Regions from separate parts of the Paraburkholderia sp. ZP32-5 genome, predicted to be linked through region 1. Evidence: riboswitches for the same ligand, from Rfam matches in the RefSeq annotation. Region 1 holds a riboswitch; each other region holds the start of a gene.

The links. A riboswitch is a leader RNA that binds a small molecule or an ion and turns the genes downstream of it on or off. The one in region 1 is predicted to bind cobalamin.
Region 2: another riboswitch for cobalamin. It lies ahead of cobW (cobalamin biosynthesis protein CobW); the one in region 1 lies ahead of L0U82_RS03870 (TonB-dependent receptor domain-containing protein).
Region 3: another riboswitch for cobalamin. It lies ahead of cobG (precorrin-3B synthase); the one in region 1 lies ahead of L0U82_RS03870 (TonB-dependent receptor domain-containing protein).

Annotation. Positions count from the first base shown of each region.
Region 1 is NZ_JAJEJP010000001.1:901,582-911,354, reverse strand. It holds gene cobT (nicotinate-nucleotide--dimethylbenzimidazole phosphoribosyltransferase) at 1-101, opposite strand, end outside; gene L0U82_RS03880 (ABC transporter ATP-binding protein) at 158-1,018, opposite strand; gene L0U82_RS03875 (FecCD family ABC transporter permease) at 1,015-2,094, opposite strand; gene L0U82_RS03870 (TonB-dependent receptor domain-containing protein) at 2,134-4,086, opposite strand; cobalamin riboswitch at 4,178-4,437, opposite strand; gene L0U82_RS03865 (ATPase) at 4,644-5,003, shown strand; gene L0U82_RS03860 (cell division protein ZapA) at 5,000-5,311, shown strand; RNA gene ssrS (6S RNA) at 5,468-5,649, shown strand; gene L0U82_RS03850 (EVE domain-containing protein) at 5,798-6,256, shown strand; gene L0U82_RS03845 (SIMPL domain-containing protein) at 6,430-7,158, shown strand; gene lgt (prolipoprotein diacylglyceryl transferase) at 7,310-8,215, opposite strand; gene L0U82_RS03835 (LysR family transcriptional regulator) at 8,301-9,281, opposite strand; gene ilvD (dihydroxy-acid dehydratase) at 9,516-9,773, shown strand, end outside.
Region 2 is NZ_JAJEJP010000002.1:1,361,757-1,371,529, reverse strand. It holds gene L0U82_RS24845 (flagellar brake protein) at 476-1,420, shown strand; gene L0U82_RS24840 (vWA domain-containing protein) at 1,483-2,097, opposite strand; gene L0U82_RS24835 (ATP-binding protein) at 2,154-3,269, opposite strand; gene cobN (cobaltochelatase subunit CobN) at 3,266-7,084, opposite strand; gene cobW (cobalamin biosynthesis protein CobW) at 7,098-8,189, opposite strand; cobalamin riboswitch at 8,376-8,654, opposite strand; cobalamin riboswitch at 8,736-9,021, shown strand; partial or broken gene cobA (uroporphyrinogen-III C-methyltransferase) at 9,271-9,773, shown strand, end outside.
Region 3 is NZ_JAJEJP010000002.1:1,606,855-1,616,627, reverse strand. It holds gene cobJ (precorrin-3B C(17)-methyltransferase) at 56-1,894, opposite strand; gene L0U82_RS25885 (precorrin-2 C(20)-methyltransferase) at 1,891-2,622, opposite strand; gene L0U82_RS25880 (precorrin-8X methylmutase) at 2,635-3,261, opposite strand; gene cobG (precorrin-3B synthase) at 3,254-4,732, opposite strand; cobalamin riboswitch at 4,826-5,004, opposite strand; gene cbiE (precorrin-6y C5,15-methyltransferase (decarboxylating) subunit CbiE) at 5,088-6,311, shown strand; gene L0U82_RS25865 (cobalt-precorrin-5B (C(1))-methyltransferase) at 6,311-7,417, shown strand; gene L0U82_RS25860 (cobalt-precorrin-6A reductase) at 7,414-8,139, shown strand; gene cobM (precorrin-4 C(11)-methyltransferase) at 8,188-8,916, shown strand; gene L0U82_RS25850 (AraC family transcriptional regulator) at 9,017-9,773, shown strand, end outside.

The sequences.
Region 1 (9,773 bases):
GGTTTAGTGCGCGTATCGATGATCCGTTGCAACTCGGCGCGCAGCGTCTGATCGACGGGCACGACTTCGGGCAAACCGGCCGGACGTGGAAAGAAAGTCATGGACGTAGTCGGGAAAGAGAACCAGAGAGAACTAAAGAGAATGTCGCAATAAGCGGTCAGCCTGACGCGCGGTCATGACCGGTCGGCGATTCATCATGTGCACGCGCACGCGGCGCGGGAATCAGCGCCTCGTGCTCGCCGTCGCGAATCAGAATCAGCGGATAGCCGAACGCGCGGCTCGTCAATGCGGGCGTCAGCACGTCGCGCACCGGGCCCGCATGCGCGCCGCCCTCGCCGTCGAGCAATAGCGCGTGCGTCGCGAAGCGGCGCGCGAGGTTCAGGTCATGGCACGAAAACAGTACGCTGCGAGCCGTGCCGCGGCCTGGCTCATGCGTCCACTCGACGAGCGCTTCGAGACAGTCGATCTGATGATGCAAGTCGAGATGCGACAACGGTTCGTCGAGCAGCAGCAGCGGCGCGTCCTGACACAGCACGGCCGCCAGCGCGACACGTTGCCGCTCGCCGCCCGATAGCGACAACACGTCGCGCGCGGCGAATTGCGCGAGGCCGAGCCGTTCGAGCGCCGCGTGCGCAATCTCCCGGTCGTCGTCGCCATCCCAGCCCCAGTCGCTCAGATGCGGAAAGCGGTTCAGCAGCACGATGTCGAACACGTTCGCGCTGAACGCATCGGCCGCGCTTTGCGGCATCAACGCACGACGCCGCGCGAGCGGCACCGGCTGCCAGTCGGCGAGCCGCACGCCATCGAGTTCGACGTGGCCCGCCGAGGCTCGCGCGAGTCCCGCGAGCGTCGACAGCAGCGTCGTCTTGCCCGCGCCGTTCGGCCCGGCGATACACCAGATTTCGCCCGCATTGAACGTGTGCGTGAACGCATCGAGCAACGTGCGCGGACCGGCGCGCAACGTCAGACGTTGCACGCTCAAACATGAAGGAGATGAGGTGTCGTGGCTTTGCATCATCGGCGGCGCCTCAACAGCATCCACAGAAACACCGGCACACCGACCAGTGACGTGATCACGCCGACCGGCAATTGCGCGGGCGCGATCACGGTACGCGCGATCAGGTCCGCGCCCATCACCGCGACGCCGCCGCCGAGCACGGCCGCCGGCAGCAGCATGCGCTGGTCGTTGCCGAACGCGAGACGCAGCATATGCGGCACGACGAGGCCGACAAAGCCGATCGTGCCCGCGGTCGTTACCGCCGCGGCGGCCGCGAGCGACGCGACCAGATAGACGCGCAAACGCAGTGGCATCACCGCGACACCGAGCGCCTGGGCGGCCGCATCGCCACGCAGCAGCACATTCAGACGCGGCGCGGCCGGCACGATCGCGATCAGCGCGAGAGCCAGCGCGATCAGCGCGGTCCACGGCAACGCGCCGCCGTTGAGATCGCCGGTCAACCAGAACAGCATGCCGCGCAGACGGCTGTCGGGCGCGAGATTGAGCAGCAGCGTGATCAACGCGCCCCAGCCCGCCGCGATCACCGCACCGGTCAACAGCAGGCGCGGCGACGTGTCTTGCGGCTCGCCGCGCCACAGTTCGCGACGCGCGAGCCCGAGCACCAGCAGGATCGACACGAACGCGCCGGCGAACGCGCTCGCATCGACGATCCACCATGCGCCGCCCGCGATCATCGCGACGAGCGCGAAGCTCGCCGCGCCGCCCGACACACCGAGCACATACGGTTCGGCCAACGGATTGCGCAACAACACTTGCAGCAACGCGCCGGCGAGCGCGAGCAAACCGCCGCATGCGAAGCCGGCGAGCGCGCGCGGCAAGCGCAGTGTGCGCACGATTTCGCCGGCCAGATCGTTGGTCGTCGCGCCGGTGTACACGCCATCGAATGCATGCGACGGCGCCAATGCCGCAAGCACGCGCGATGGCGCAAGCGGCACGCTGCCGAGCGCGAGCGACGCGATCAGCACCACCAGCGCGACCAGTGCGAGCCCGAGCCAGATCATGGCCGCGCGCTTCGCGCTCATCGTGCGAAGTGGTGCGCGCGGCGGCGTGCTCGAAGAAGCAGGCGCCTGGTTCATCGGCGTGCGCTCATGCGCTTGCCCGAACCGGCGCGCGCATTACTGCTGCTGCCAGCCGAGCGTGACATACGCACCGCGCCCCGGCGAGTTGTACGAGTAGGCCGTTTCATAGTCCTTGTTCAACAGGTTCTGGATTTGCGCGCTGACCCACCACGCCTTCGTGATGTTGTAGCGCGCCGACAGATTCACGACGCCGTAGCCGCCGAGGTTGCCGTTGCTATCGACGCTCGGACCGCTGACGATCCACTCTCCACCGACGCGCCATACGCCGATGCTGCGATTGATCGCGAGCGAGCCGAAGCGTCGCGCGCGCCGCACGAGGTCGACGTCGTTGTCGAGATCGACGGGGTTTTGCAGCGTCAGCGACGCGCGCACGTCGGTCTTGCCGACATGACCGCTCCACGATCCCTCGAGCCCCTGCACCTTCGCATGGCCGACGTTCTCGGGCAGATAGATGCCGGGAGTCGTCTGCACGTAGTCGATCAGATTCGTATAGCGCGTCTGGAATGCGTTCAAGCGCATCACGCCGAGCGCATTCGACGCGTACTGCAAGCCTGCTTCCACGGAATGACTGCGCTCCGGCTGGATCGATGGATTACCGCTCAACGGATAGTACAGATCGTCGAAGCTCGGCGCGCGAAACGCATCCGAATAGCTTGCGGTTGCCTTCCAGTGCGACGTGATGTCGAAACCGTAGCCGAGATAGTAACTGTTCGCTCCGCCGAAATCGGAATACTGGTCGCGCCGCACATTGGCCTGAATCTGGTTGCGGCCGAACCTCGCGGTATAGCCCGCGAACACCGAATCGACATGACGCTCGGGCGCGCCGAACGTATCGGAGTCGAGGCTCTGGTCCAGATGTTCGTAGCCGATCTGCAGCTTCTGATGCGCGGCGAGCGCGAAATCGTTCTGCCACGTGTACTGACGACTGTCGGTATCGAAGCGGCCGTTATAGACGCCGTTGGTATTCGACACGCTCCGATCGTCGCCCTGGGCGACCGTGAAGTGCGTGGTCCACCAGTCGGTCAGCCTGCCGTTCGCGAACACCGACACCTGACTCACCTTGCTATACAGGTTGTTCAGATCGGTCGGCACGCCATACGCGTTGTCGTAGCTATTGTTGCCGTTCGACTGCAAATAGCGCACGCCCGCATCCCAGTTGTCGTTGAACTTGTGACGCAGCGATGCCGAGATGCTCTCGTTCAGATAGCCGTTCGCATTCGGATTCGCGCCCGGCGCCTGGCTCGGGTTGATCGACGAAAAGCCATCGTCCCTGGTGCGTGCGAGTGTGATGCTGAAGGTCGTGCGGCCATCCCGATCGAGCGCGCCGTTGGCGCCGAGCGTTTGCGTCTGCGTGTGATAGCTGCCGTAGCCGACTGAAAAGTTGAAACGCGGCGGATGATCGCCGCCGTCCTTCGTGAACACCTGCACGACGCCGCCGATCGCGCCCGATCCGTATAACGCGGACACGTTGCCGTTGACGACTTCGACATGATCGACCTGATCGAGCGGAATCTGCGAGATCTGCGCGCTGCCGAGGCTCACCGAATCGACGCGCACGCCGTCGATCAACACTAGCGATTGCGTCGCCGACGCGCCGCGCAACGAGAGGCTCGCGCTCGAACCGGGGCCGCCGTTGCGCGTGATCTGCGCGCCGGGCGCGAGTTGCAGCAGGCCTGGCAGATCGGTCGCGGTGGTGTCGGCGATGTCCTGCTGATCGAACTGCGCGGTTTGCGGAATCGCATCGGTGAGCGCTTGCGGTCCGCGTTCGGCGGTCACGACGATCGGCGCAAGTGCGGTGACCGCTTCGGCGGCGGCGAGGTTCGCATCGGTGGGAGCGGTTGCCGCAGTGACAGACGAAGATGAAGACGGGGATGAAGCGCCGGCCGGCACGGCGGACGCCGAAGCCGCGGGTTCAGCGCTTTGCGCATGCACGACGAGCGGCAGGCTCGCGAACGCGAGCAACGCCGCGCGGGCGATGGGGGACTGCATCGGATGATATTCCTGTGAGTGGCGGGCGCGGCCCGCTTCCCCGCAGGCCGACGCGTAACGAGACGTCCCCCCTGTTTGACGTTCTGATGGGCGACGTGCTCTCCCTCTGGCCGGTATCCGGGCTGCGACGCATCGGTCCCGCCTTCCCACGCGTGACGCGCAGTGGCACACTCGCAAGTTAAGCTTCGAACCTGCGTTCAGGACCGACCTGCATGTGAACATGCGGTCGCTTACCGTTGCGGGGGCAGCGCAGGTTCGCGTCCGCGGTGTTCGACACCCCGCGCGTCCTGCTTCCCGTTTAACTGCGCGCACGGAAACGCGCGCGCGAGCACCAGAGTGCGGCAAGTTTAGGAGCGGCCTCGATGGGCGTCAAGAAAGCGTGCCCGCGAATAGCCGTTCCGTAAAACGCGGGCTATTGTCCGGCGGGTGACGTGTTTTTTATCTTATGGTCGGGAAAAAGCGTGCAAGAAGCGATGTTGTTACGTCTCGAAACGAGACAATTGTCGGAACCTGTAATATTCCGCGCTAAAATGCGATGTCTTTAGAGGACGCAGCACATGCTCACCGAACTCGAATCACTCTCCCAGAATATCGGCAAGCTGATTGCGATCAGCCAGCGCCACAACGAAGCGCGGCTCGCGCTCGAAGAGCAGCTCGCGCACTCACGTGCCGAAGTCGAGGCCACCCGTGCGGAACTCGCGCAATTGCGCGCGGAGCGCGACGCGCTGCAAGCCGAACGCGACACACTGTCCGCCAAGATCGACGACGCGCAGGTGCGCCTGAATGCGATTCTCGAAAAATTGCCGCGCGCACGCGCGAGCAGCGAACCGGATAACCAGCTCGATCTGCTCGACTCTGGCCATCCCGAAGGCGAAGAAGCGGAAAGCGACGTCAGCCGCCACGGAGAAAACGCATGACCACCAAGCAGATCGAAGTCTCGATCCTCGACGTACCCTATCGTCTCGCGTGCTCGCCGGAAACCGAAGGCGCGCTGCTCGAAGCGGTGGCGCGCGTCGACGCGGAAATGAAAAAAATTCGTAGCGCGAGCAACGTGCGCGGCACGGATCGCATTGCCGTCATGGCTGCGCTGTCGCTGGCATCGGAACTGCTTAAGCTGCAAAGCAGCGTAAGACACGGAGAAGCATTTCCCGCTGAAGAAATCCGGCGTACAATGCAGCAAATGAACGATCAGCTAGGTACTGTGATCCAACAGTACAGCATGTAGCAAGCGTAGCAGCGTGCCGGTTTCGAACCGGTCACGTGCTCAACGAAGTGGCTCGAATGCAGTACCCGTGTGTCACTTTTCTGAAGTACATGAGAAGATCACGGCAAGCATTTGAGTTCAATCGTTAAGTGATTGTGTTGTAGCTTTATCGGTTTAGCTTCCCTGCCTGGTTCGCCAAGGTCATATATTCCTTGAACCAATGCCATGTGCACGGTTGCGGAAATTTGTAGCACGGGCGTGCGCGTCACTCTGTCTGATGTACCCGAAGTGTTGCTAACTGCGACCAATTCTGAACCCTCGGTTCAGGATGCCGGCCTAGCGGCTAAGGCGGGGACCTTATCTGGAACGGCATCGGACTTCGGTTCGATGCCGTTTTTCTTTGGGTCCCGTTTTTTTGCGCTGTTTTTGTGCCGCTTTTCAGGCGCTTTTTCGTAGGCACCCGTTCGGACCCGCGTGTCGTTCAATCTCTAACGTTCAATTCGATTCATGCGCTACTGGCTGATGAAGTCCGAACCGGACGAAGCGAGCATCGACGATCTCGCCAACGCACCGCATCGCACGCTGCCGTGGACTGGTGTGCGCAATTATCAGGCGCGCAATTTCATGCGCGACACCATGCAGGTCGGTGACGGTGTGCTCTTCTATCATTCGAGCTGCCCCGAGCCCGGCATTGCGGGCCTCGCGGAAGTGTCGTCCACTGCCTATCCGGACCCGACGCAGTTCGACAAAAAGAGCCCGTACTACGACGCGAAGTCGTCGCCGGAAACACCGCGCTGGATCCTCGTCGATGTCGTGTTCAAAAAGAAGATCCCGCTGATTCCACTCGCCGCGTTGCGCGAGCATCCGCAATTGCAGGACATGCGCGTGCTGGCCAAAGGCAACCGTCTGTCGATCACACCGGTGAGCGAAGCCGAATGGCGTTTCATCACCAAACAGCTGGCTTAAAGGCAAATTCGGCATTCAGTCGCATGTGACTCAGGACCGCGCGATCGGCGGACGTGTGAATCTCCTCGCTGCCGATCATCCGTATCTCCACTCCCACCCAGGCCACCCACCTCGCGCCGCAAGCCGGCGCTCGCGTCAATCGAGCACAACCTGTTCAACCAAGGAGTCCAGCAATGACGAAAAAAGCCGCACGGGCACTCGCACTCGCTCTCGCCTGCACCGCGCCTGTCGCGCTCGCGCTGACCCCAACCCTCGCTCGCGCGCAGGGCGTGATGCCGCAGCCTTCGGGGGTTCTGTCGCTGAATGCGCAAGCGAGCGCGGAGGTGCCGCAGGACGTCGTCGATATCACGCTGTTTTTCGAGCAGGAAGCGAACGATCCGTCTTCGCTGACGGCCACGCTGAACCAGCGCGCCGACGCGGCCTTGCAGAAAGCGCGCGGCGTCACCGGCGTGACCGCGCGCACCGGCTCGTTTGCGATCTTCCCGTCGACGGACCGCGACGGACGCATCTCGACGTGGCGCGGCCGTACCGAAGTCGTACTCGAATCGCGCGACTTCGGCGCAGCGTCGAAGCTCGCCGGACAGATGGCATCGATCATGCAGGTCGGCAACGTGAGCTTCTCGCTATCGCCGGAAGCGCAGCGCGCGGCGGAGCAGCGGCTCACGGGCGACGCGATCAAGTCGTTCCGCGAGCAGGCAGCCTCGTCGTCGCAAGCGTTCGGCTTTAGCGGCTATTCGATCCGCGAGGTCAACGTGAATCACAGCGGCAATGTGATGCCGCGGCCGGTCATGATGATGAGCGCGCGCACGATGAGCACCGACGCGAAGATGGCGCCGATGCCGCTCGAAGGCGGCACGTCGACGGTAACGGTCAATGTGTCGGGGTCGGTGCAGATGAAGTGATGCGCGCGGCGAGCCGCGCTTGCGTCGATCGATACGCACACGACGAACGTACCAATAAAAACGCCACGGCATGACTTCATGCCGTGGCGTTTTTCATTTCATTCGTTCAGGAATTCAGCATCAGCACCCGTGCCGAACGAACGCTCGCCCGTCAGCTTGCACTGACCGCCTGCGCCGGCTCGCGGCGCCCACGGCGATACGCCCACACCATCAGGCCGATGCCCGCGAGAATCATCGGCAGCGACAGCCATTGGCCCATCGACAGGCCCATCGCCAGCAAGCCGAGGAAATCGTCCGGCTCGCGCGCGAATTCGACCGTGAAACGCGCGAGGCCATAGCCGATCAGGAACATCGCCGAAATGGCGCCGAGCGGCTTCGGCTTGCGCGAGAAAAAGATCAGCACGAAGAACAGCACGAAGCCTTCGAGCGCGATTTCATACAGCTCCGAAGGATGCCGCGGCAGCAGGTGATATTGCGCGAACACTTCGTTCAGATGCCATTGCACGGCCTGCTGCGGATGCGCGGCGAGCCACGCGGCGTCATCCGGCGCGGCGCCGGGAAACAGCATCGCCCACGGCGACGACGGATCGGTCACACGGCCCCACAACTCGCCGTTGATGAAGTTGCCGAGGCGTCCCGCCGCGAGTCCGGTCGGCACCATCGGCGCGACGAAGTCGGTCACCTGCAGCCACGAACGCTTGCGTTGAAACGCGAACAGCACCATCGCGAACGTCACGCCGAGAAAGCCGCCATGAAACGACATGCCGCCTTCCCACACCTTGAAGATTTCCAGCGGATGCGCGAAATAGAAGCTCGCCTTGTAGAACAGCACGTAGCCGAGGCGGCCGCCGAGAATCGTGCCCAGCACGCCGTAGAACAGCATGTCGTCGATATCCTTGGCGGTCCAGCCTTGCGCGGCAACGTAAGGCAAACGCAGCCGCAGCCGGGCGACGACGATCGCCGCGACGAACGCGACGAGATACATCAGGCCATACCAGCGCACGGCGAGCGGCCCCAGATGAATGGCGACGGGGTCGAAATTGGGGTGAATGAGCATCGGGTAGTTATGGGCAGTTCAGGTTCAGAAGCGGTTTGACGGCGGCACACTCGACGCGATCGACGACGGCCTTCGGCACGCGCCGCTACGCACGCGCCGCGACCGTCGCGGCATGAGCACGCACGATCTCGATAAAGCCCGCGAGCACCGGACTCACCTCGTCCGTGCGCCAGACGAGGCCCGTCTCGATCGCCGGCACAGACTCCGACAGCGGACGGTACACGACACCGGTGCGGCGCAGATTACGCAACGATTGCGGCACCAGTGCGACGCCCATGCCGGCCGACACGAGGCTGACGATCGTCTGCATCTGGATCGCCTCCTGGCCGATGCGCGGCGTAAGGCCCGCGACGCCGTAGCAATCCATAATGATGTCATAAAAGCCTGGCGCGAGACGCCTTGGAAAGATCACGAGAGGTACGTCGGCAAGATCGCGCAGGCTGACCGGGGTGTCGAGCCATTCGGCGGTATCCGCGTTTGGCTGTGGGTCAGCGTTGCCGGCGGCGCCCGGCACGCGCTGCGCCATCTCCGTCGACATCGCGATCACCAGAGGCTCGCGCGCGATCGGCAGCCACGACAGTCGCGCGGCATGCCGCGGCGGCAGCGGCGCGATCACGAGGCCCGCGTCGAGGCGCCCGGCCACCAGTTCGTCGACCTGCACGTCGCTGGTCGCCTCGGTCAGTTCGAGCCGCACACGCGGATGACGCACGCCGAAATCGCGCAGCAGCAGCGGCAGCAAGCCATAGTCCGCAGTCGACACGAACGCGAGCGACAACACGCCCGCCTCGCCGCGCGCGAGGCTTTGCGCGAGCGGCCGCAGCCCTTCAGCGGCCGCGAGCAGGCGCTGCACCTCGGGCAGCAGATCGGCGCCGACCGCCGTCAGTTCGACCGAGCGCTTGGTGCGTGCGAACAGTTCGACGCCGAGCGTCTCTTCGAGCGCGCGAATCGCCTGCGACAGCGGCGGCTGCGTCATCGACAAACGCACGGCCGCGCGCCCGAAGTGCTTTTCCTCGGCGACGGTGACGAAATAGCGCAACTGGCGTAGGTCGGGAATCGTCGGCAGCATGATTAATATATTTTACGACTCAGATAGCCGCGAATAATACACGCGACACTTGGCACGCAAAACCGCCTCTACGCGAAGCGCGGCGGCACTACACTGAACGGGTGCGCCGCCGCCGAACCCGCCGGCGCACTCATCGACGCACCGACCTGCCCACCCCGGCTCACTCCCGGCCGCGCCGGCGCGGCACCCGCGCGGCGCGGATCACGAACAGAACAGACAGACTGGAGCTTCCCCATGGCATACAACCGTCGTTCGAAAAACATCACGCAAGGCGTCGCGCGCTCGCCGAACCGCTCGATGTACTACGCGCTCGGCTACCAGAAAGAAGATTTCGACAAGCCGATGATCGGCGTCGCCAATGGCCATTCGACGATCACGCCGTGCAACGCGGGCCTGCAGCGCCTCGCCGACGCGGCCGTGGTCGCAATCAAACAGGCCGACGCGAATCCGCAAACCTTCGGCACGCCGACGATCTCGGACGGCATGTCGATG
Region 2 (9,773 bases), on a different contig from region 1:
ACTGTGTGAGGCTTCTGATACTTTTGCCATACCGGCTCCGAAGAACCGGCTGCGCATTCCGCATCAAGCGCCCACACTTATCGGCTGTTAGTTTTTAAAGATCGTTCGTGAATCACAGCACCGCAACCTCCGGCACCGCTTCGTTTCACGTCGCTGCGTCTGCAGCAGAGAAGCGAGATTATGGAGAGCGGGTGACATCGCGTCAACCCCCCGCCGCGAATTTTTCTTGCGACAGCAACGTCCGCTACAACGCGGCATTTCTAAAGATCACCAACACGAATACACTGATTGAGAACGCAAAAAAATCCGAACAAAACCAACCTGATTATCTCGTCCTAACGAGTTCAATTCAGTGTGAATACAAATGCCTTCACGCCATGCCGCAGCGACGCGCTCTCCCTATAAGATTCAATTAAAACTTCTACCGTCCGTCGCCGTCATCCGATAATCTCGCAACCCAAACTAGCCACCGACCATGGACCAACCTGTCGAGGAACACATCGACGCAAACAACGCCCCTTCCTCATCGTCGTCGCTCGTCCTGGATGCCGTGCCAGTCGGCACGCCGCTTCCCTGGTCGATCGTCGATGCCGACGGCACGCTGCTCTTCGCGAGCGGTACGATCCTCGCGACCACGGACGAGCGCACGTTCCTGTTCACTCACTTTTCTCCGCAACGTGGCGATCTGCTGGATCTGAACGCGGAGCAGCCGCCGAAGCCCGCGCCGCACGCCGAATCCCCCGTCGAGTTGACGGTCAAGGATATGCATCTGGAGATCGGTGCATTGATCGGCATGCGCTCGCTGGTCGGCAGCGGCTCGCCGATGCACCCGTGCCGCATCATCGGCTTCGCGCCGAATCATTCGATCTTCGTCACGCCGCCGTTGCAAGACGGCCGGCCGATGCCACTCACGCCCGGCGAAAACGTCGAACTCGTCGCGATCGCCAGCCAGGCCGTGTTCCGCTTCGTCTGCACGATCGAGGCGGTCTGCCGCCAGCCATTCGACTACATCGTGCTGTCGAAGCCCGGCGTCATTCGCCGCCTGCGCGAGCGCAAATCGATTCGCGTGCATGCGCATCTGCCGGTGCGGTTCGGCATCGGCGAAACGGGTGAGGCCTATGAAGGTCTGGGACTCGCGAAGGGCGTCAGCGCGCTCGGCATGTCGTTGAGCGCATCGTGGACGCTCGGCGCCGTCGGCGATCGCCTGCGTATTGCGTTTCGCCTGCGGTCCGCGGAACTCGACACGGAAATCGAGACCACTGCCATCATCCGCAACGTGCAGAAAGGCAGCGCGCCCGGCGAGCCGACCAATCATGGACTAGAGCTCGATCAGCTCGACGCCGCGCAGCAGATGGCAATGAAAGTCTTCGTGTTCGATCGTCACGACGACGTGCTGTACTGGTCGAACGGTTTCAAGTAAGCGGCACGGCGGCACGCCTCGCGCCCGCATCGAAGTGGACGCGCGGCGTCGCCGCACAACGGTCAGCCGATCAATTCTTCCGGCGCCACACACCGCGCGCCCCACGCGTCGGCGAGCGCCTCGCAGCGCCCAAGCCGCAGCGCACCGCGTTCGAAATCGACAACCACCACTTCATCGGCATCGAGCGGGCGTGCCGGTATATCACGCGTGCGGCCATCGGTCAGAATCCACAGCCAGCGTTGTTGCGCCGGACGCCGGCGCGCGCTGCGCCCGAGCAATTCCGCCGCGCGCCGCACCCCTGACTCAAGCGGCGAGCCTCCGCCGCCGCCCACCGGCTGCAGCCAGCGTTCGTTCCACCAACGCGGCACGGCCGGACCGAAGCGCAGGTCCGCGCCCGCACCGCCGAAACAGATCAGCGCGGCCTCGGCGCGTTGCGCGCTGGCATGGTCGAACAGTGCAATGAGCAAGCCTTTCGCCAGCGCAAGACGCTGCCCCGCGAGCATCGATCCCGAACAATCGAGCACGAAGCAATGCAGCACGCCGCCACGCGGTGTCTCGCGCACGAAGCGCAGATGCTCGCGACGTAGCCCGCGCTCGCGCATCGCGGCGAGCGTCGGTGGCCAGGCAATGCGTGTGCCTCGCTCGCCGCGCAAAGCGCCTTGCGAACTTGCGTGCATGCCTTGTCGCCATCGAAAACCGCTGTGCGAGTCAGCGGCGGCACCCTTCCGATGGCTCAGCGTTTTTTTGCGCCGAGCGGGATGACGCTTTTGACCTGCACCGTCGCAGTCGGCTCAGGCGGCAGGTAGCCCCAATCGGTGTCGGTAGAAGATGGTGGCGACGCGGACGCCTGAGGCGCTTCATTGCCAGCGCCTTGCTGCGACGGCGGCGCCGCACTCTCGGACTGCCCCGAAGACGAAGCTTGCGGATCACGCTGCCGTCGCCGATGAATCAGCACCGACTCCGCCACACGATCCACATGTCGCGTCGTCACCTCGGAGGCCTGTTCGAGCGCAGCCAGCGCACGCGCCGCGCGCAGCATCACCAGATCGGCGCGCAGTCCATCGACAGCGGCGGCGATGCACAGCGCGCTAACGTGCGCATGCACGGCATCGTCGAATGCCAGTTGTGGGAGCGTCGCGCGTGCCGCGCGAATCCGCTGCGCGTAAGCAGTCTGTTGTTGAACATAGGCCGCGCGAAAGCCAACCGGATCATGATCGAACGCGAGCCGGGCCTTGACGATCGCCTCGCGCGTGCGCGGCTCGAACGCATTCTCCAACTCGACCATCAGCCCGAAGCGGTCGATCAGTTGCGGCCGCAACTCTCCCTCCTCGGGATTCATCGTGCCGATCAGCACGAAGCTCGCGTCATGACTATGAGAAACGCCATCGCGTTCGACGGTATTGACACCGCTCGCCGCCGCGTCGAGCAGCGCATCGACGAGCGCGTCGGGTAGCAGATTGACCTCGTCGACATACAGCACACCGCGATGCGCCTTTGCGAGCAGCCCCGGCGAAAAGCGCACCGAGCCGTCGCGCAGCACGGTTTCGATATCGAGCGTGCCGATCAGACGATCCTCGCTGGCGCCGAGCGGCAGATTGACCAGTTGCCCTTCCGGTAGCAACTCGGCGAGCGCGCGCGCCGCGGTCGACTTCGCGGTGCCGCGCGGCCCGCTGATCAGCACGCCGCCGAGACCCGGATCGATCGCGGCGAGCAGCAGCGCCTGCTGCAACGGCGCCTGGCCGATTAGCGCGGCGAATGGAAAAACCGGCCGCGAAGCCGTGCCCGAACTCGCGCGCACGCCTGCTTCGCCGCCGTTCAAATCGCCCGCTTCTCGCGTCGCGCCATTCATGTCCGTGTTCCTTCGATCTGCTGTTCACTCGCGAGCAGATGCTGCTCAACCTGCGCGCGATAGTCGCCCGGCTCCTGCCACAGCCCGCGCTGCATCGCTTCGAGCAGGCGCTCGCAGATCGAATGCAGCGCGTGCACGTTGTGCCGCTGCATGAACGCGCGGGTATCGGCGTCATTCAGATAAGCATCGGCGACGAGCGCATATTGATGATCCGCGATCACGCGCGCGGTCGCGTCGTAGCCGTAGAGATAATCGACGGTCGCCGCGATCTCGGCCGCGCCCTTGTAGCCATGGCGCTTTACACCATCGAGCCACTTCGGATTGACCACGCGCGAGCGGATCACGCGCGCGATCTCCTCCTGCAGCGTACGTACGCGAGGCGCGGCCGGATTGCTGTGATCGGCGTGATAAACGCGTGGCTGCTCGCCGCCCAGATGTCGCACTGCCGCGACCATGCCGCCCTGAAACTGGTAGTAGTCGTTCGAATCGAGCAGGTCGTGCTCGCGGTTGTCCTGGTTCTGCAGCACCACGTCCATCGCGGCCAGACGCGCGCCAAACGCGTGATGCGCTTCCTCGCCCGCGCTCTTCTGCGCGTATGCGTAGCCGCCCCACGCTTGATAGGCGTTCGCGAGATCGGCGTCGGTCTGCCATTGGCGCGAGTCGATCATCTGCTGCAGACCCGCGCCGTACGCGCCGGGCCGCGCGCTGAACACGCGCCAGCCGGCGCGCTTGCGCGCTTCGGCGGGGTCCATCCCGCGCGCGATCAGCGCATCGCGTTCGCGCAGCACGCGCGCGCGGATCGGATTCAGATCGGCGGGTTCGTCGAGTTCGGCGACGGCCTGCACCGCCGCATCGAACAGATGCATCACGTTGGCGAACGCATCGCGGAAGAAGCCGGACACGCGCAGCGTGACGTCGATACGCGGGCGATCGAAAACTTCGATCGGCATGATTTCGAAATCCGTCACGCGATGGCTGCCCGGCGCCCACTTCGGCCGCACGCCGAGCAGCGCGAGCGCCTGCGCGATATCGTCGCCGCCGGTGCGCATTGTCGCCGTGCCCCAGACCGACAGGCCGATCGCACGCGGATAGTCGCCGTGCTCCTGCAGATGCCGCTCGATCAGTTGCTGCGCCGATTTCAAGCCGAGTGCCCACGCGGCTTGCGTGGGCACCGCGCGCGTGTCGACCGAATAGAAGTTGCGCCCGGTAGGCAGCACGTCGGGCCGTCCGCGCGACGGCGAACCACTCGGTCCCGGTGGCACGAAGCGTCCTTCGAGACCGCGTTTCAGTTGCGTGATTTCCTGCGGACCGCAGGCGTCGAGACGCGGCAACACGTCGTCACGCAAACGCGCGATCACCTGTTCTGCTTGCAGCAGATTATCGACCCACCCCGGCGACGCTTGCACGCTGTCCACACCATCCATGTCTTCACCGCACACACCGACCAACAGCCGCGCCGCGAGCAGTTCCAGCCGCTCACGCGTATCGCCATAGTGCCGCCACGGCGCATCGCTCACCTGCTGTAGCACGTCGGGACGCGGCCCATCCCACGGCGCCGCCCAATCCACGGTCAACGGATCGAACAGATAGTCGAGGCGCAGATCGCGCGCCAGCGCATCGGTCAAACCGGCTCTGCCGCCCTGTCCGTCGCCGATCGGAAAGCGGCCGAGCGCGAGCAGCGTATCGCGCCGCTGCACGCCGCGCGGCGACTGCCCGAACGTATGCAGCCCATCGCGAATCTGCGCTTCCTTCAGCTCGCACAGCCATGCATCGACGCGCGTGAGCAGCGCGTCCTCGTCGTCCTGACCGTTCGGCGCCGCGAGGCTCAGTTCCTCGTGCAAGCGATGCTCGACGATCGTCGCGAGGATCGTGCGACGCAGCAACTTCGCGCGACGCGGATCGACCATCAGCGCTTCGTAATATTCGTCGACCTGGCATTCGAGGTCCTGCAACGGCCCATAGTTTTCGGCGCGCGTCAGCGGCGGCATCAGATGATCGATGATGACCGCCTGCGCGCGCCGCTTGGCCTGGCTGCCCTCGCCCGGATCGTTGACGATGAACGGATACAGATGCGGCAGCGGTCCCAGAATCAGATCGGGCCAGCATGTGTCGCTCAACGCGACGCTCTTGCCCGGCAGCCATTCGAGATTGCCGTGTTTGCCGACGTGCACGACCGCGTCGATACCGAACTGGTGACGCAGCCAGAAGTAAAACGCCAGATACGCATGCGGCGGCACCAGTTCCGCGTCGTGATAGCTCGCGTAATCGCCCTGCTCGCGCGAACGCGAAGGCTGAATCCCGACGAACACCTGCCCGCAGCGCCAGCCCGCGATCATGAAGCGGCCGCGTCGCAGCGTCGGTTCCTGCTCGGGACGGCCCCAACGCGCGTTCAGCGCATCGCGCACGCTCGCGGGCAATGCATTGAAATGAGCGAGATAGTCGTCGAGCGCGAGGCTTTGCAACGCCGGCCGCAGATCGCGCACGACGGGGTCGTTGGTCACGCCCTCGGTGAGCTTCTTCAGCAGCGCATCGCTGTCTTCAGGCAACTCGGCCACGCGATAGCCTTCGTCGCGCAGCATCGACAGAATGCCGACCACCGACGCCGGTGTATCGAGCCCGACACCATTGCCGATACGACCCTCGCTCATCGGATAGTTCGCGAGGATCAGCGCGAGTTTCTTGTCCGCGTTATCGAGCGAACGCAGACGGCACCAGCGGCCGCTCAGCTCGGCGAGAAAACGCACACGTTCGAGGTCCGGCTGATAGCGCACCACGTCGACCTCGGTGTGCGGACAACGATACGCAAGCCCCTTGAAGCTGATCGCGCGCGTGATGATGCGGCCATCCACCTCCGGCAGCGCGATATGCATCGCGATGTCGCGCGAATTGAGGCCGTGGTTGTCCTTGAGCCAGTCTTCGCGATTGCCGCCGCTCAGGATCACCTGCAGCACCGGCGCGTCGCCGGCCAGCGCGAGCGGTTCCGGGTCATCGATCGCGGACGCCGCGAACGCGGTCGTATTGAGCACCAACGCCGCCTGATGTTGCGCGCACAGCGATTGCACGACTTCGCGGCTCATCGCATCTTTGAGCGACGTAATCGCGAGCGGCAGCGGATTGAGCCCTTGCGCATCGAGTGCGTCGATCAACGCATCGAACACCGCGGTATTGGCGGCCTGAAGATGGGCCTTGTAGAAAAGAATCGCGACCACCGGCGCATCCTGCCGCCAGCGCGCCTGCCAGTCAGCGATGGTCGGCATATCGCGCTCGGGGTGATATAGCGACGCGGCGGGCAATGCGCGCGGCGGCTCCGGCTCGCGTCCCCAGTCGAGCGCGCGATACGCGATGCAGCGCAGGAATGCCTCCGCATTTTGCGGGCCGCCCTCGCGCAGATAACGCCACAACTGCTGGCACAACTCCGCGCTCGCGGTGCTGCGCGCGAGCAGATTCGGATCTTCCTGCAAGTCGCCGGAAAACATCGCGAGCGTTTGCTGCTTGCGCTGCGCGAGCGCGACGACCTGCTCGATGCCGTACGGCCAGTACGCTTCGCCGCCAAGATGATCGACCACCACGACGCGCGCATGCTGCAGCACGTCGTCGACATAGAAATCGACCGAGGCCGGCTGCCGCAGATACGTGACGTTCGCGAGCCGCACGCTCGGGAAACCATCCCCGAGACGCGGCACGACGCTCGCGAGCAGCGACAGTGTGGTATCCGCGGAACTGAGCACGACGATATCGGCGGGCTGCTGATCGATACGGATCACGCCCTGCGTATCGTCGACGAAGCCGCCCGGCGTCGTGCGCAACAGATGCATGGTCGCGCGCCCGTTACGCGGCAGCGTTCGACGTCGCGCCGAGCGCCGCGTCGAATGCCTGCTGCAAGGTGGACTGATCGAGGTCTTCGCCGATCAGCACGAAGCGGCTCGAATAGCCGTCGCCGCCTTCGCCGGCCTGCCAGCGCCGGTCGAAATAGCTGTCGAAACGGCGGCCCACGCCCTGGATCACGAGCCGCATCGCCGCGCCCGGCAACGCCGCAAAACCTTTGACGCGGTAGATCGTGTGGTTTTCGACCAGCGTCTGCAACGCGGCGAGTGCGGCTTCGCGCGACGGCACGCTCGCTTGCACGACGACCGAATCGAACTCGTCGTGATGATGATCGGGATCGTCGGCGGAACCGTGATGATCGTGGCGCAGATGGATGGTTTCCTCGGACGCGGCTTCGAGACCCAGCAGCGTGTGCAGATCCAGCTCACCCCTATGCGCGCGCACGATCTTGACCTGCGGCGGAATCTCGTCACGGATCAACGTTTCCACGGCGCTTTGCTGCGCATCGTCGAGCAGGTCGGTCTTGTTCAGAATCACCAGATCCGCGGCGGATAACTGGTCTTCGAACAGCTCATGCAACGGCGATTCATGATCGAGATTCGGATCGGCCTTGCGCTGCGCATCGACTTCGAGCGGATTGTCGGCGAATTGGCCGCTGGCGGTGGCCGGTCCATCGACCACGGTTACCACCGCGTCGACGGTGAAGCCGTTTCTGATCTGCGGCCAGTTGAATGCCTGCACCAGCGGCTTCGGCAATGCGAGGCCGGATGTTTCGATCAGCACGTGATCGATCTCGCCGCGACGCTCGGCGAGCTTTTCCATCACCGGGAAAAACTCTTCCTGCACGGTGCAGCACAGGCATCCGTTCGCCAGTTCATACAATTGCCCTTCGGTTTCGACGCCGTTTTCATCGCAGCCGATACCGCAGCCCTTCAGGATCTCGCCGTCGATGCCGAGTTCGCCGAACTCGTTGACGATCACCGCAATGCGCTTGCCCTCCGCATGCTGAAGAATGTGCCGCAACAGCGTGGTCTTGCCGCTGCCGAGAAAGCCCGTGACGATCGTGACGGGAATCTTGCGCAATTGAGTTTGCATCGTGAGGTCCATCGGTAGACGTTGCATGGGTGCGCCGGTCGGTTCGCGTGTCGGTCCAGCAGCAACGGCGTTGTCCGCGACATGGAAAGCGCACGGAAAACGCCCGGAGACACGACACGCGCAAAAACGCCCGGAAACACAGAAAGCAAAGTGAAGTCATGAACGCGCCGCCGCATCCCCGCGGCGTACGTCCTGCATCTTCGGGCCGGTATCCGGGCTGGCGAAAGCGCCGCTTCCCCTTCCCGGCCGAGTGGTTTCTCGCCCAGTGGTGATATGCCGACGCGGCCTTGCGCGTGGACATCGAAGCCGGCTCCGCGGCGCACGGCCGTAAGGCCTGCACCGCTTTTCGCTTACCGTTGCGGGGACAGCACAGGTTAGCCCGCTCCAGAGCAGATGGGCCCCCTGTTTCCCGTTTAACTGCCCGCGCACGAGCGCGCGGGCGAGCACCAGAAGTGCGTGCGAGTGTAGGCCCGCAGCCTTGCCCAGTCAAGAAAGCACGCGCGATGAAAACCGCCGCCGACGCTTATCCGGCAAGGCCCCGTGTGCTATCGTATGCGCGCGTTTGGTGCCCGCATATGCGCTCGCATGTGCAGTTAAACGGGAAACAGGCAACGCATCATGCGTTCAACCTGTGCTGTCCCCGCAACGGTAAGCAACCTGCGGCGCGCGCCTCGATTCTGGCGCGCCGCGCATGCGTTTTTTGATGCCACTGTCCTGTGAATCGACGAATCCGCGCGATCTCGCGCGTATCTTCGTCATTCCACGTCAAGGACGGGAAGGCAAAGCGCGTGAGGTCGCCAGCCCGGATACCGGCCAGACGCGGTGGCGGCGCCGCGTGCAGCACCTGCACCGATCGCGCCGCCGGCCGCCGGAATCCGCGGGGAACGGATGTGAAGGCGTTCAAGCATGGCATCGCGCGTCCGTGGCGTTTTCCGAACTTCAGAGGAAAGCGCCGCCCATCACGTGTGTTGCCGCGCCCGGATTCGCAGTACCGCATGAACTCGATCTGCACCATCGCGCGCGCTATCGCGCAGCGCTTCTCTCGTCCCACCATCGCATGGCGCACGCCATGCTCGCTGCGATGACCCGCGCCTGGCTGATCGGCGCCGGCCCCGGCGACGTCGAACTGATGACGCTGAAGGCGACCCGCGCGCTCGCGCAAGCCGATGTCGTGCTCGTCGACGACCTCGTGAATCCGGACGTATTGCAGTTCGCGCACGCCGATGCGCTGGTCGTGCATGTCGGCAAGCGCGGCGGGCATCCGTCGACGCCGCAGGCCGATATCGTCGCGCAAATGCTCGCGCATCTGCGGGCCGGGCGCAACGTCGCGCGCCTCAAAGGCGGCGACCCGTTCGTATTCGGACGCGGCGGCGAGGAATTGCAGGCGCTGCAGGCCGCCGGTATCGATGCCGAAGTGATCAACGGCATCACCGCGGGCATCGCCGCGCCCGCGGCGCTCGGTATTCCAGTCACGCAGCGCGGCTATTCGCAGGGTGTGGTGTTCGTCACCGGCCACGGCGCCGGCAGCGACGAGCCGGACTGGGCCGCGCTCGCCGCGACGCGCATGACACTCGTGATCTATAT
Region 3 (9,773 bases), on a different contig from region 1:
CATGCGTGGGCATTGCGCTTATTGCGCGTGAGCACGCTACCGTGTGCTCACGCGTTCATTTGTACCAGCGCGGGGTATAGACCCATTGCGTACCGTTGTCGCCGCAAGCAAACCGCCGCGTCAGCGATGAACCGACGATCACCATCGTGCGCATATCCACATCGGACGAACGGATTTCACCGAGCGTCAGTGTGCGCAGCGTGCCGCCGGGCCGGCCGATGTCGCGGCCGAGCACCACCTCGGTCGACGCCGCGCGATATTCCCGCACGATATCGAGCGCCTTGTCGAGCTGCCACGGCCGCGCGCGCGAGATCGGGTTGTAGAACGCCATCACGAGATCGGCTTCGGCCGCGTGACGCAGGCGCTTTTCGATGATCGTCCACGGCTTCAGGTTGTCGGACAGCGACAGCATGCAGAAGTCGTGGCCGAGCGGCGCGCCGGCTTGCGCGGCGGTGGCGAGCGCGGCCGACACGCCTGGCACGATCGATAGTTCGACGGCGGCCCAGGCGTCGTCGCGCGACGCTTCGAGCGCTTCGAGCACCGCGGCCGCCATCGCGAACACACCAGGGTCACCGGACGACACCATCACGACCGCACGGCCCTCGCTCGCGAGTTCGAATGCGTGCCGCGCGCGCTGCATTTCCTCGCGATTGTCGGTGCCGTGCACGCGCTGGTCCGCACGCAACGGGCCGGCCATTTTCACGTAGGTGTCGTAGCCGAGGATATCGGTGGCTTCGTTCAACGCGGTGCGCGCGGCGGGCGCCATCAGTTCGGCGCTGCCCGGGCCGAGCCCGATCACGGTCAGGCGACCGCGCGCCCGGCCGATCGTCGCGGGATCGATCGCGAGTGGGGAGACGGCGAGGGCGATGTCGCTTTCGGCGGTGGCCGGAAGCGTTTCGTGCGGGACGTGTAGCGCGGCGTGGAGCAGGGTGGCTGCATCCGGTTCGCTGCCTTCGGTGCCTGCATGCGCGAAGCGCAGCGGTACGTCGAGCAGCGCGGCGGCTTGGGCGAGCGACGAGTCGGTCATGCTCGTGGATGGCGCGAGCAAGGCCGCGAGCGAAAGCGGCGAAAGATCGTGTGCGTGCAGCGCCGCGCGCACTTGCGTGGCGATGCGGGTGGCAATGCGCGTGGCAGTTGAGGTGGCTGTATCCGTGCCAGCATCGTCACGCGTATTCGCATCGTCCACGGCGCTTGCGTCATCGTCGGCGCGCGCGTCGCGGGCGACACGATTCGTCATCGCCGCCACCACACTGCGCGGATGAATCACCAACTGATCCGCGCGACCATCCCACGCATGCGGCGTCACACGAATCGCAAGACGCGCGGACTCGGAACGCGGCAGTTGTGCATCATCGAGCCACGGCGCGTCTCCTTCAACGCGTGTGCTTTCCCCAGCAAGCAGATCCGACACGAAGCGCTTGCCCTGGCCAATGTCGGCGAGTACATAGCCATCGGGAGGATTAAGCACGCAGGTGCCGAAGCGCAACTCGCCGCTCGTCGTGATCGCCGGCGCGACGGCGAGCGCCGCCGCGATCTCGCGTGCCATCACGTTGACGCCCGCGAGCCCGCCGAGCAGCGGCACGACCGCGCTGCCGTCCTCGGCGACCGCGAGCACCTGCGGCTCCGCGCCCTTGTTCGACAGCAGCGGCGCGAGGCAGCGGATCACGATGCCGGCCGCGCACAACGCGACGATCGGCGTGCCGCGCGCATAGAGTTCACGCAGATGCGCGCCGAGTTCGGTGTACGCGATATCGGCATCGACGCGGCCTTGCAGCGCATGGATGTCGCAGCGCGTTCGATCGCCAGGCGCGCCTCGCCCGACATACAACGCCTGAATCCGCCGCGCGGTCTCCAGCGCTCCCGCTCCGAGAATCACGATGGCCGGCGCAATCATCCTTGCCATTTTTGCCCCGGCACGACGAGCAGCGAAAAATACGGCGACGCCATCGGATCGACGTCGGCCAGCGGCACGATGCGCTGATTGCCCATCGTCGCGCGTTCGACGTATAGCGCGCGCCCGGCGAGACCAAGTTCGTCGAGCACGCGCCGCACCTTGTCGAAATTGCGGCCGAGCTTCATCACGACGGCGGCATCCGCGTCGGCGAGACGGCGGCGCAGTTCGTCCTCCGGCAGCACGCCGGACAGCACCGACAGACTCTGGTTGCGATACACGAGCGGCGCGCCGAGCACCGCCGCGCCGCCGAGCATCGAGCACACGCCGGGCACCACTTCGCTTTCGTAGCGCGCGGCCAGCCGGTCGTGCAGGTACATGTACGAGCCGTAAAAGAACGGATCGCCCTCGCAGATCACCGCGACGTCGCGGCCCGCGTCGAGATGGCCCGCGACGACCTCGGCGGCGGTGTCGTAGAAGTCGGCGATGATCGCCTCATACGACAGCGGCGGCTCGAGCGCTTCGGTTGTGACCGGATAGACGAGCGGCAGATGCTGCTGCGCGTCGTGCAGATGCGCTTCGATGATGCCGAACGCGTTGCCCTTCTTGCCCTTCGCGACGAAGTACGCTACCACCGGCGCCGCCTTCAGCAAACGCAGCGCCTTCACCGTGATCAACTCCGGGTCGCCGGGGCCGACGCCGAGTCCGAACAGCCGCCCTGCGGGCGTCATGTGCCGCGTCATTTATTCGACCTCCGTCGCAAGCGCGTTGACCGCGGCGGCGGCCATCGCGCTGCCGCCACGCCGGCCATGCACGACCACATAGGGCACGCCGCGGCTATTGTCGGCGAGCGCCGCCTTCGATTCGGCCGCGCCGACGAAGCCGACCGGAAAGCCGAGAATCAGCGCGGGCCTCGGCGCGCCGGCGTCGAGCAGGTCGAGCAGATGGAACAGCGCGGTCGGCGCATTGCCGATCACGACGACGCTGCCGGCCAGACGCGGACGCCACAATTCGAGCGCGGCAGCCGAGCGGGTATTGCCGATGTCGCGTGCGAGCGCGGGCACGTCCGCGTGAGTGAGCGTACAGATCACGTCGTTATTCGCGGGCAGCCGCGCGCGCGTGATGCCCTGCGCGACCATGCCGGCATCGCACAGGATCGGCGCGCCGAACGCGAGCGCATGGCGGCCGGCACTGCCGGCGCCGTCGGAAAACGCGAGGTCGTCGATCACGTCGACCATGCCGCACGCGTGAATCACGCGCACCGCGAGTTTTTCGAGGTCGGCCGGAATGCGCGACAGGTTGGCTTCCGCGCGGATCGTCGCGAAAGATTGGCGATAGATCTCCTGACCGTCGCGAATGTAATCAAGCATCGGGGTAGCTCCGGGCGAGGCGCGCGAGCAGGGCGGCGGCCTCGTCGATGGTCAGTTGGGACGCGACGCGCCGGCCGAATCCGGCGCAGCCGTCGCGGCGATACAGGTCGTAGCGGTCGGGTTCGACCGCGAGCAGCGTGTACGGCGCGCAATGGGCAGCCGCGCACGAACGCGCGCAGCCGCTCAGATGCACGTCGACATCGGCGGGCAGTTGCGCGGCGAGTTGCAGTGCGTCGTTCTTGGTGTCGGCGAGGCCTTTCGCGCAGCCGCTCGAACCGGCGCATGCGATCAGATGCGCGATCGGTTGTGCGGCATCGCAGGCGAGGCCGAGCGAGATCAATTCCGTTAGCACGGCGGTGGCGGCTTGCGTCGGGATATCGGGCAGCAGCACGCTTTGCCACGGCGTGACGTGTAGCGTGCCGTTGCCATTTCGTTGCGCGAGGTCGGCGAGGCGGTTCAGCGTGGTCGCGTCAAGACGGCCGAGCGGTGGCTGGCCGCCGACGTGCGATAGGTTCGCGTTGTGTTGCGCATGGGCGCCGAGGCGCAGCGATGCGTCGGCGGGATTTTCTCGTCGCCAGTCGCGCAGCGTTGCGTCGCGCGTGAGCGGGAAGTTGACGTAGCGTTGCGCGTGCAACAGCAAGGTGTCGGCGGAATGCATGGCGAGCAGGTCGCGCATGCGGGTCGTGTCGGCGGCGGCGAGATCGAGGAACGTGTGCAGCAACGCGCGCACGAGCGCGGGCACCTGTGACGGAGCAATCGCGGCGAGTGCGCCGGTGCCGTTCGCGTTGTCATCAGGCGATTCGTTGGTGTTTGTTGCCGGCCCTGGGCATCCAGCGAGGCCGAACACGAAGCGCACCCCATCTTCGTCAACCGATGCCGCAAGCCACACGTCGTGCGGATGATCGACGCGCGCGAGCCGTTCTCCACCATCGACGAGCAGCGCGAATTTCGGCGACAACGCCGCGAAGCGCGCATCGCTTTGCAATAGCGCGAGCAGTTCGGTGCACAGCGGCGTGGTGTCGATCAGCGCGTGCCGGTCGCGGCCAGCGGCAGGGCTGATCATCACGTTGCGCACGTCGTCGGCGGAACTGAGCGCGGCATTCACGTGGTTTGCGTCGCTTGCCGTCGTGGAAGAAGCAGAAGAAGGGGACGCCCCTGCGTACGCAGCACCCGAAGCCGGCCCCATCCCCGCGTCAATCAACGCCGCGCTCAACGCAGCCTCATGCCCTTCACGCACACCGCGCACTTGCAGATTCGCGCGATTGGTCAGCTCGATCACGCCGCTCGCGTGCCGCGTGCTCGCGGCGGCGATCGCGCGCGCCTGCGCGGCGCTCAGCACGCCGCCCGGCAGCTTGACCCGGCAGATGCCGCCATCGCGCGCGGCGACGATGCGCAGCAGCCCCGGACACGCGGAAGCGCGCGGCGGCGTGGCTGCATCGGGTAAAGCAGTGGAGGGCAAAGCTCGATTCAAGACGGACACCGGATATAGCGTCGCGCGACGGCCCGAGCAAGCCGCATTGCGGACTTTGCTGCGGCATCGGTACACCCCGCCCGATGTTGGCTGGCACGAACAGTTTCGCCGGCAGGTCTCCTGGCTCGCAGGTCATGGTCCGTCGCAGCCTTCCCGGTCAAACCAGTGGCGCGTAGAGCAGACGGACTCGCTGCATACAGTTGCGGGGGCAGCCACATCATTGCTGTGTTCCCTCTTCGGCCCCGAAGGGCACCGGCGGCTGTATTATGCCTTTTTTCGAACCGCGCCACGAGGCTGGACGCTTTGACTGGCGTGGCTCGGCACACTTTTGACGAGCCCCGATGAGGATGAATGCATGCAGCCCTGGCTGACCGTAGTGGGTATTGGTGACGACGGTTTCGCCGGTTTGGGACGGTCTGCGCGGCGTGCTTTGCTCGACGCGTCGGTCGTGTATGGCGGCGAGCGGCATCTGGCGATGCTGCCCGCGCGTCTGGCCGCGCGCCGCGCCGCGTGGCCGCGTCCGTTCGATCTCGCGCCGCTGCTCGCCGAGCGTCCTCAGCCGGTGTGCGTGCTCGCGAGCGGCGACCCGATGCTGTTCGGTGTCGGCGCGACGCTCGCGCGGCAGTTGCCGGTCGGCGAACTACGCGTGCTGCCGGCGCCGTCGTCGTTATCGCTGGCGGCCGCGCGGCTCGGCTGGCCGTTGCAGGAGGTCGCGACCGTGTCGCTGGTGGGTCGGCCGCTGGCCGCGCTGAATACGCATCTGCATGACGGCGCGCGCATCTTCGTGCTAAGCGCGGATGGCCACACGCCCGCGGCGCTCGCGGCGGCACTCGCCGCGCGCGGTTTCGGCGCGACGCGGATGAGCGTGCTCGAACATCTCGGCGGCGAGTTCGAACGGCGCATCGATGGCCGCGCGGATCAATGGTCGGCCGGCGAACTGGCCGCGCTGAATCTGATCGCGCTCGACTGCCGCGCGGCGGCCGACGCGCCGCGTCTGCCGCTGACCAGCGGCCTACCCGACGACGCATTTATCCACGACGGCCAGTTGACCAAACGCGACGTGCGCGCGATCACGCTCGCGCGTCTCGCACCCGCTCCCGGCGAATTGCTGTGGGACGTCGGCGCGGGCAGCGGCTCGATCGGCATCGAATGGATGCGCGCGCACCCGAGTTGCCGTGCGATCGCAATCGAAGCCAACGACGCGCGGCAACGCTTCATCGAACAGAATCGCGATGCGCTCGGCGTGCCGGGTTTGCAACTGGTGGCCGGCCACGCGCCCGCCGCGTTGCAGGGGCTGCCGGCGCCGGATGCGGTGTTTATCGGCGGCGGGGTGACCGAGCCCGGCGTGCTCGAGACCTGCTGGGAACAGTTGCGCGACGGCGGCCGGCTCGTCGCGAACGCGGTCACGCTGCAAGGCGAAGCGGTGCTGGCCGCGTGGCGCGAACAGCATGGCGGCTCGTTGACGCGTATCGCGCTCGCGCATGCACAACCGCTCGGCGGCTTCGATACATGGCGCCAGGCGTTGCCGATTACGCTGCTCGAAGTAGTGAAGCCGGCGACTTCATCGGCCGATTCGTGATGCGCGAAGAGACTCCCGAACAACCGGCGCCGCTACGCAGCGGCTACACGACCGGCAGTTGCGCAACCGCGACGTCGCTCGCGGCCGCGCGTCTGCTGCTGGCGGGCGAGGTCAGCGAGGTCGCCGACATCGTGTTGCCGAAGGGCCAGCATGTGCCGATGCGACTCACGTTCTGCCGGCTGTTTGAGGGCAGCACAGAAGGCGAGCGAATCGCGGAAGCGGGCACGATCAAGGACGCCGGCGACGACCCCGACGTGACTCACGGCGCGGTCGTGTTCGCGCGCGTGCGTCTCGTGGCCGAGCCGGGCGTGATCTTTCGCGCGGGGCCTGGTGTCGGCACCGTCACGCGCGCCGGGTTGACGCTGCCGGTCGGCGAGCCGGCGATCAACCCCGTCCCCCGTCAGATGATGACCCGGCACCTGAGCGAACTCGCGGAGCGGCATGGGTACGGCGGCGGTTTCGAAGTGACGGTCGGTGTCGAAGGCGGCGAGGAACTGGCGCTGAAAACGATGAACCCGCGCCTGGGCATTCTCGGCGGACTGTCGATACTCGGCACCACCGGCATCGTGCGGCCGTTCTCGTGTTCGGCGTATATCGCGTCGATCCATCAGGGCATCGACGTCGCGCGCGCGAACGGCTACCTGCATGTGGCCGCCTGCACCGGCAACGCCAGCGAAGATGCGATGCGCGCGCACTACGGTTTGCCCGATATCGCGCTGATCGAGATGGGCGATTTCGTCGGCGCGGTGCTCAAGCATATGAAGCGCGCGCCGGTCGAACGGCTGAGCATCTGCGGCGGCTTCGGCAAGCTCAGCAAACTCGCGGCGGGGCATCTCGATCTGCACAGCCGCAATTCGAGCATCGACCTCGAGCAGCTCGCGGGATGGGCTGCTTCACATGGCGCCGACGACGCATTGCAAGCGGCGATGCGCGCGGCCAACACGAGCCAGCAGGCGCTTGCGCTGGCCCACGCGCAGCAGGTGCCGCTCGGCGATATCGTCTGTCAGCGGGCATTGGCTGTCGCGCGCGAGATTGTGCCGCCGCAGGTGAGCGTCGAGACGTTCGCGATCGACCGGCAGGGCAATCTGGTCGGAGCCGCGCGATGACCCGCGTGCTGCTGCTCGGCGGCACCGGCGACGCGTTGAAGATCGCGCGTCAGCTCAGGCCCACCGACGTGTACAGTCTCGCGGGACTCGGCAAGGTGCCGGACGATCTGCCGTGCGCGGTGCGCGTCGGCGGCTTCGGCGGCAGCGAGGGCCTCGCGCGCTATCTCGACGCCGAACGGATCGGCCTCGTGATCGACGCGACGCATCCGTACGCCGCGCAAATCAGCGCGAACGCCGTGCATGCGTGTCGCGCGGCGGGCGTGCAGTGCTGGGCGCTGCGCCGCCCGGCCTGGCAGCCGCAAGCCGGCGACGACTGGCGCTTCGTCGGCGACTGGCACGAATTGATCGCTGCGCTTGCCGCGTTCCGGCGGCCATTTTTCACGCTGGGCCGCGAACCGCTCGCGCATCTCGACGACATTCCGCTGCATCAATTCTGGACCGTGCGCTGCCTGGAATCGCACGCCGATACTGCGCGCTCACGGGTGATCGCGGCGCGCGGGCCGTTCACGCTCGATGGCGAGCGCGCGCTGTTTGCGCTGCAAGGCTTCGACGTCGTCGTCAGCAAGAACAGTGGCGGCGGCGCGACCGAGGCCAAGCTCGACATTGCGCGCGAGCGTGGTTTGCCGGTCGTCATGTTGCGCCGGCCGGTGCTGCCGGACGTCGATCGCGAGTTCGCAACGGTTGCCGCTTTGCTCGACGCCCTGCGCGCGCATCGGCCATGAAGCATGCGGGCAATGAAATGCGCCATTGAATCAAGACTGGAGTCACGAATGACGGTGTTTTTTATCGGCGCGGGTCCTGGCGACCCGGAGCTGATCACGGTGAAGGGGCAGCGCCTCGTGCGTAGTTGTCCGGTGATCCTGTACGCGGGCTCGCTGGTGCCGGCCGCGGTGCTCGAAGGGCATCGCGCGGAGCTGGTGGTCAATACCGCGGACCTCGATCTCGACCAGATCGTCGCGCTGCTGGCCGCCGCGCATGCGAAGGGGCAGCACGTCGCGCGCGTGCATTCGGGCGATCCTTCGCTGTACGGCGCGATCGGCGAGCAGATCCGCCGGCTGCGCGAGCTGGGCATTCCGTACGAGATCGTGCCCGGCGTGACCGCGACCGCGGCCTGCGCGGCCACGCTCGGCTGCGAGCTGACACTGCCCGGCATTTCGCAGACGCTGATCCTCACGCGCTATGCGAGCAAAACGGCGATGCCCGACGGCGAGCAACTGGCCGATCTGGCGCGGCATCGCGCGTCGATGGCGATTCATCTCGGTGTGCGGCACCTTGCGCGTATCGTCGAGGAATTGCGGCCGCATTACGGCGGCGCCTGTCCGATCGCGGTGATCTATCGCGCGAGCTGGCCCGACGAGGAAAAGATCACCGGCACGCTCGACGATATCGTCGGCAAGGTGGCGGGCACTGCGATCGAGCGGACCGCGCTGATTCTGGTCGGGCAGGTGCTGGCCGCCGAGGGGTTCGCGGAGTCGACGTTGTACGCGAAGGGCGACTGAGCACCGGCTAAGCGCTGGCTAAGCGCCGGTTTCCGCACTCCGCGCGAAAATCCGCAAGTTCTGCACCGCATTGCCGCGAAGTCCCAGCTATCCTGGCGCGATGATGAAACCCAGCACCGAACGTGATTACCGCAGACGGATTGCTCGCGTGGTCGAGACCATCCTGCTCGAACCGGGCGCGCCGCATACGCTCGAAAGCCTCGCGGCGGTCGCGCATCTGTCGCCGTATCACTTTCACCGGGTTTATCGCGCAGTGATGGGGGAAAGTGTCGTCGAGACCGTCAAGCGGCTGCGGCTGGCCGAGGCTGCGCAGCGTCTGACCGATGCCGCGCAGGTGACCGCGGTCGCGCATGATGCCGGTTATGACAGCGCGCAGGCTTTTGCGCGGGCGTTTCGCGGCTTTGCCGGAGTGTCGCCGAGCGAGTTCAGGGCGCGCCAGCGGCATCTGGTGGCGCATCCCGGTGGCGAGGCCGCTGTGCCCGGCGCGTCTTCGCTATTTGCTGCGCCGCCGGCTTCGTCCGCGCGGCGGCGTGCGAAGCGGGCATGCGCCGCGACGCGCAACGCGAGTGGCGTGCCGGATCTGCCGGCCGTCGAAGTCAGCGAACTCGCGCCGCTCGACGTGCTCAGTCTTCGCCATGACGGGCCGGTCGCGACGATCGGCCAGACCTTCCGCACGCTGATGACGATGCTGCGCTGCACGGACGATTCACCGCTGCATCAGCGTGTTGGCATCTGCGTGCGCGATGGCAACGTGCCGGGCGGCTTTCGGTATCACGCGGGGATTGCCGGCGTGCCTGACGCGCGGCTCGACGATGTGCGTTCGCCGCCTGCGCAGACGGAGACGGAAGGGCACGCGG